Regions from separate parts of the Streptomyces sp. NPDC002793 genome, predicted to be linked through region 1. Evidence: predicted binding sites of a transcription regulator. Region 1 holds the regulator's gene; the other holds the start of a gene.

The links. Region 1 encodes HspR, which represses chaperone genes until heat shock. Its sites were predicted from a motif close to TTGAGNNNNNNNNNCTCAA; they were not measured.
Region 2: the regulator HspR is predicted to act here: its motif matches at 1,525-1,543, upstream of lon (endopeptidase La).

Annotation. Positions count from the first base shown of each region.
Region 1 is NZ_JBEOVL010000008.1:30,948-34,331, reverse strand. It holds gene grpE (nucleotide exchange factor GrpE) at 1-471, shown strand, start outside; gene dnaJ (molecular chaperone DnaJ) at 565-1,758, shown strand; gene ABT001_RS09830 (heat shock protein transcriptional repressor HspR) at 1,760-2,206, shown strand; gene ABT001_RS09825 (LuxR C-terminal-related transcriptional regulator) at 2,260-3,270, opposite strand.
Region 2 is NZ_JBEOVL010000030.1:65,027-68,410, reverse strand. It holds gene lon (endopeptidase La) at 1-1,502, opposite strand, end outside; gene ABT001_RS25710 (spermidine synthase family protein) at 1,785-2,468, shown strand; gene ABT001_RS25705 (response regulator transcription factor) at 2,701-3,384, shown strand, end outside.

The sequences.
Region 1 (3,384 bases):
GAGCGCACGGGCGACCTCCAGCGGCTCCAGGCCGAGTACCAGAACTACCGGCGTCGGGTCGAGCGCGACCGGGTCGCGGTCAAGGAGGTCGCCGCGGCGAATCTCCTGACCGATCTCCTGCCCGTGCTCGACGACATCGGCAGGGCGCGGGAGCACGGCGAGCTCGTCGGAGGCTTCAAGGCGGTGGCCGAATCCGTGGAGACGGTCGTCGCGAAGATCGGCCTCCAGCAGTTCGGCAAGGAGGGCGAGCCCTTCGACCCGACGATCCACGAGGCCCTGATGCACTCGTACGCGCCGGACGTCACCGAGACGACCTGCGTGGCGATCCTGCAGCCCGGGTATCGCATCGGCGAGCGCACCATCCGCCCCGCGCGGGTGGCCGTGGCCGAGCCGCAGCCGGGCGCCACGCCCGCGGCGGCGAAGGAAGAGAAGGCAGACGACGAGGAGAGCGGTGGCACCGAAGAGGTCTGACATTCCGTCCGACCACTGCGGTGAACACCGACGGGGCGTGCGGCCGGCCACAGGGCCGGCCGCACGGCCGATCGTCCGGAAGGAGGGACGTCGATGAGCACGAAGGACTTCGTCGAGAAGGACTACTACAAGGTTCTCGGCGTCCCCAAGGACGCCACCGACGCCGAGGTCAAGAAGGCGTACCGGAAGCTCGCACGCGAGAACCACCCGGACGCCAACAAGGGTGACGCCAAGGCCGAGGAGCGCTTCAAGGAGATCTCCGAGGCCAACGACATCCTCGGTGACCCCAAGAAGCGCAAGGAGTACGACGAGGCGCGCGCCCTCTTCGGCAACGGAGGCTTCCGGGCAGGTCCCGGCGGGGCGGGCGGCAACTTCAACTTCGACTTGGGCGACCTCTTCGGGGGCGCCCCCGGCGGTGGCCAGGGTCCCGGCGCCGGCGGTTTCGGCGGAGGCGGCGGCGGCGGTCTGGGCGATGTCTTCGGCGGACTGTTCAACCGCGGCGGCGCGGGCACACGTGTCCAGCCCAAGCGCGGCCAGGACATCGAGTCCGAGGTGACGCTCAGCTTCACCGAGGCGGTCGACGGGGCCACGGTCCCGCTGCGGATGTCCAGCCAGGCACCCTGCAAGGCGTGTTCGGGCACCGGCGACAAGAACGGCACCCCTAGGGTCTGTCCGACGTGCGTCGGCACAGGTCAGGTGTCACGCGGCACCGGCGGCGGATTCTCCCTGACCGATCCCTGCGTGGACTGCAAGGGCCGGGGGCTCATCGCCCAGGACCCCTGCGACGTCTGCAAGGGCAGCGGGCGGGCGAAGTCGGCCCGCACGATGCAGGTCAGGATCCCCGCAGGGGTGTCCGACGGCCAGCGGATCCGGTTGCGCGGCAAGGGCAGCCCGGGCGAGCGCGGCGGTCCGGCCGGCGACCTCTACGTCGTCGTCCATGTCGACGCCCACCCGGTCTTCGGCCGCAAAGGCGACAACCTCACGGTCACCGTGCCCGTCACCTTCCCGGAGGCGGCACTCGGCGGCGAGGTGAAGGTCCCCACGCTCGGCGGCCCTCCGGTCACCCTGAAACTCCCGGCCGGTACGCCCAACGGGCGTACGATGCGGGCCCGGGGCAAGGGCGCCGTACGCAAGGACGGCACCCGGGGCGACCTCCTGGTGACCGTGGAGGTGGCCGTGCCCACGGACCTCGGCGCGGACGCCCAGGACGCGCTGGAGGCCTACCGGAAGGCGACCGCGAGGGAGGACCCGCGGGCGGAGCTGTTCCAGGCTGCGAAGGGAGCTTGAGATGGACGGCCGTCGACGCAATCCGTACCAGCTGACCGACGAATCACCGGTCTACGTGATCTCGATCGCGGCCCAGCTCTCGGGCCTGCACCCGCAGACACTGCGCCAGTACGACCGCCTCGGTCTCGTCTCGCCCGACCGCACGGCCGGGCGGGGTCGGCGCTACTCGGCCCGTGACATCGAACTGCTGCGCACCGTCCAGCAGTTGTCACAGGACGAGGGCATCAACCTCGCGGGTATCAAGCGCATCATCGAGCTGGAGAACCAGGTCGCCGCGCTCCAGCAGCGCGTCGCCGAGCTCTCGGCTGCGGTGGACGGCGCGGCCGTCGCCATGCAGCAGCGCGAGGCCCAGGTGCACGCCTCCTACCGGCGTGACCTCGTGCCGTACCAGGACGTGCAGCAGACCAGTGCGCTGGTGGTCTGGCGGCCCAAGCGGCCGAAGGACTGAAACGCCCGACGGCTGCTCGGCGTCCTACGGACCTCGCGGCCCGTTCCCGGAGTTCAGGCTCCGGGGGCGGGCCGTCGTGCTGCCGCCCCGGAGCCGGCGTCGGCGATGCCCGACCGCACGAGGAGCGCGCCGAGATGGGTGCGGCTGTGGGCGCCGAGCGTCTGCGTCAGCTTGGAGATGTGGGAGCGGCAGGTACGCACACTGATGCCCAGCTTCCGGGCCACGACGTCGTCGACGTCACCCTCGACCAGCAGGCGGGCGATGCTCTGCTGGACGGCCGTGACGGGGGTGCCGGGGGCGGCCGAGGGCAGTTGCTGTGCGAAGGGGACTGCCTGGGCCCAGAGGACCTCGTAGACCTGGACGAGGTAGGCGACCAGGGCGGGGTGGCGGAGCTGCAGCGCCATGGCGCGATCCGGCGTCGCGGGGATGAACGCGACGTCGCGGTCGAAGATGATCAGCCTCTCCACCGTCTGCTCGGTGGTCCGCACCTGCAGGTGGTCGGGGGATATCTGTGCCAGGTAGTCCCTGACGTTGGTGCTGTAGCGGGCCGGATGCTGGTAGATGTGCCGGAGCCGAGCGCCGTGCCCGATGGCGGTCCTGGCGTTGGCGATCGCCCGCTGCATGCCGCGCAGCGGCCGGTTGCTCCCCGGCTGCGCGGTGAGGACCTGTTCGGTGGCGGAGGCACTCGCCTCGTGCAGGGCGGTCTCGATCGCAGGCCTGCCCTCGAGCACCGTGATCGCCAGGTCGGGGTCGGCGCTGGCGACGCCCGCCAGGGGGGCCAGCGACCTGCTGAGCGTGGCGGCGAGCTGCACGCGTTCGTCCAGCTCCCGGGTGAGGGGCTGGAGCAGGTGAGCCAGGGCGGCGGACGGGTGCACGGGGCGCATCCACGTGTCGTCCCGCGGATCGGGATGGACGACGGCCATGTCGATCAGACACGGGACGGAAGCCAGTGCGGTCCTGGGGATACGCCCGGCACGCACCGCCTCCTCGTACAGGCGGACGGCCGGGGCGCACAGCGCTCTCGAACTGTGCGGATGCGCTTGGTTTGCCTCATCCGTAGTGATTTGGTGACCCCTCACTTCGTGCAGTGCAACAAGATGACGGTGGTGGAAGCGCGGCGGCCGGGGGAGTGTGGGTGGTGCGGGGGACGCCGGTCTTCCCCTTCGGTTGGGGGTGCT
Region 2 (3,384 bases), on a different contig from region 1:
CGGTCGAGCAGGGCCTCCGGAACGGACTCGAGGACGTTGGCCGTGGCCAGGAACACGACGTCGCTGAGGTCGAGTTCGACCTCCAGGTAGTGGTCGCGGAAGGTGTGGTTCTGCGCCGGGTCGAGCACCTCCAGCAGGGCTGCCGCCGGGTCGCCCCGGAAGTCGGAGCCGACCTTGTCGATCTCGTCGAGCAGGACGACCGGATTCATCGAACCGGCCTCCTTGATCGCCCGCACGATGCGCCCCGGGAGCGCGCCGACGTACGTGCGCCGGTGGCCACGGATCTCCGCCTCGTCGCGGACACCGCCGAGCGCGACACGGACGAACTTTCTTCCCATGGCGTGCGCGACGGACTCACCGAGCGAGGTCTTCCCGACCCCGGGCGGACCGACCAGAGCCAGCACCGCGCCGCCGCGCCGGCCCCCGACCACTCCGAGCCCGCGGTCGGCACGCCGCTTGCGCACCGCGAGGTACTCGGTGATGCGCTCCTTAACGTCCTGGAGGCCCGCGTGTTCGGCGTCGAGGATCTCCCGGGCGCCCTTGATGTCGTACGCGTCCTCGGTCCGTTCGGTCCACGGCAGTTCCAGGACGGTGTCCAGCCAGGTGCGGATCCAGGAGCCCTCGGGGCTCTGGTCGGAGGACCGCTCCAGCTTCTCGACCTCCTTGAGGGCCGCCACGCGGACGTGCTCCGGGAGATCGGCCGCTTCGACGCGCGCCCGGTAGTCGTCGGACTCGTCACCGGAACCGCCCTCGCCGTTGAGCTCGGAGAGCTCCTTGCGTACGGCGTCGAGCTGGCGCCGCAGCAGGAATTCGCGCTGCTGCTTGTCCACACCCTCCTGGACGTCCTTGGCGATGGACTCGGCGACGTCCTGCTCGGCGAGGTGTTCACCGAGCCACTGGATGGCCAGCTTCAGACGGGCGACCGCGTCGGCGGTCTCCAGCAGCTGGACCTTCTGGGCGGTGGTGAGGAAGGGCGAGTACCCGGAGTTGTCGGCGAGCGCGGAGACGTCCTCGATCTGCTGGACCCGGTCCACGACCTGCCAGGCGCCGCGCTTCTTCAGCCAGCTGGTGGCGAGCGCCTTGTACTCCTTGGCGAGCTCGGCGACGGAGCCGGGCAGGGGGTCGGGCACCGACACGTCGATCCGCGTGCCCTCCACCCACAGCGCGCTCCCGGGGCCGCTCGTCCCGGCGCCGATCCGGACCCGGTCGCGGGCCCTGATCAGCGCGCCCGGGTCCCCGTCCGACAGCCGTCCCACCTGCTCGACGGTGCCCAGGACGCCGGTCCCGGTGTAGTTCCCGTCGATGCGCGGCACAAGCAGCACCTCGGGCTTGCCGCCTCCGGGCCGCGCGACGGCCTGGGCGGCCTCCACCGCGGCGCGCACCTCCGCGTCCGACAGGTCGAGGGGCACCACCATGCCGGGCAGTACGACCTCGTCGTCGAGCGGGAGCACGGGCAGGTCGATCGGCGTGAACACCTTGGACGCATTGGACTCAGCGGTCATGATCTCCCCTTCAGCAGGCAAGTTGAGTTATGTGGACTCAATGCTTGTGAGCCCCCGAATGTTCCCCGCCGCGTGTTCGCTCTCAGCGATCACCGTGATCCAGTGGCCGCGCAGCCTTCACTCTCACGCCAGCACACCGTCGCGCCAGGTGATTCCCGGAGCGGTCGGACCGGGAGGGCGGAACTGCGGATATCGGCTGGTCGGGGGGTCGGCGGTGGGCGAAAATGGGCGGCCGCACGAAAGAGCCACCCGCCCGCACCCAGGAGACCGGAGACCGCGCCCATGCCCGCCACAGATGCCCACCGCCCCGTCGTCCTCGACCGCCGCGAAGGACCCTTCGGCGAAGTCGTCCTGCGCGAGCGCGGCGACGCGTTCGAGATCATCGCCAACGGCTGCTTCCTGATGGACACGTCCGACGGGCGTTCCGAGCGACTCCTGATCGACGCCGCACTCGCCGGGCTGCCCGCCGGACGCCCGGATCCGTCGGTGCTGATCGGCGGGCTCGGCGTCGGTTACTCACTCGTACGGGCGGCCGCCGAACCACGCTGGGGCAGGATCGCCGTCGTCGAGCGGGAACAGGCCATCGTGGACTGGCACCTCGACGGGCCGCTCGGCCGGATCTCCGGTGCGGCGCTCGCCGACCCACGTACGGAGATCCTGCGCACTGACCTCGTCGACCACCTCCGCACGACCACGGAGCGTTACGACGCACTGTGCCTGGACATCGACAACGGCCCCGACTGGACCGTCACCCAGGACAACGGGAACCTCTATTCACCCGTCGGTCTCGCGGCTTGCCGCGCACGCCTGACGCCCGGTGGAGTCCTCGCCGTATGGTCCGCGCAGCCGTCCCCGGACTTCGAGCGAGCGATGCGGAATGCCGGATTCCACGCAGTAAGGACCGAAGAAGTAGCGGTTGCCCGAGGTGTACCGGACGTGGTCCATCTCGCACTCCGGGGCGACTGAACCCCCACCAGGCATCCACATCCCTGCCTGATCATGGATCAGGGGGCACAAGTCAGCCGATCCGTCTCCTTTCCCATGGGTAACACCTTCACGCCGGACAACACCCTGCGTAGCCGAGAGGCACCTTCTGCCTTTACGCTCTGACCGGCACAAGGGATCACCGACGAAATCCACAAGCGATAACCGTGCCTCCGGGGGAATGGCCTCCGTGAGAACGGGCAGGGGCGGGGCGATGGAACAGACACACACCACCCACAACGGCGTCGCGGCCACCCCCGGGGCTCAGCGCCGGGTGCTGGTGGTCGAGGACGACGCAACGATCGTCGACGCCATCTCCGCCCGGCTGCGGGCCGAGGGCTTCCTGGTGCAGACGGCGCTGGACGGGCCGGCTGCCGTGGACGCGGCGGAGGCGTGGCAGCCCGATCTGATGGTGCTCGACATCATGCTTCCCGGCTTCGACGGCCTGGAGGTCTGCCGTCGCGTGCAGGCCCAGCGCCCCGTGCCGGTGCTGATGCTCACCGCGCGGGACGACGAGACCGACATGCTGGTCGGGCTCGGGGTCGGCGCCGACGACTACATGACCAAGCCGTTCTCCATGCGGGAACTGGCCGCGCGGGTCCACGTCCTGCTGCGCCGGGTCGAGCGGGCCGCCCTGGCCGCGGTGACGCCGCGCAGCGGCATCCTGCGCCTCGGCGAGCTGGAGATCGACCACGCGCAGCGCCGCGTCAGGGTGCGCGCCGACGACGTCCACCTCACGCCGACCGAGTTCGACCTGCTGGTCTGCCTGGCCAACACACCGCGCGCGGTGCTGTCCCGGGAGCAGCTGCTGGCCGAGGTCTGGGACTGGGCGGACGCCTCCGGGACCCGTACGGTCGACAGTCACATCAAGGCCCTGCGCCGGAAGATCGGCGCCGAG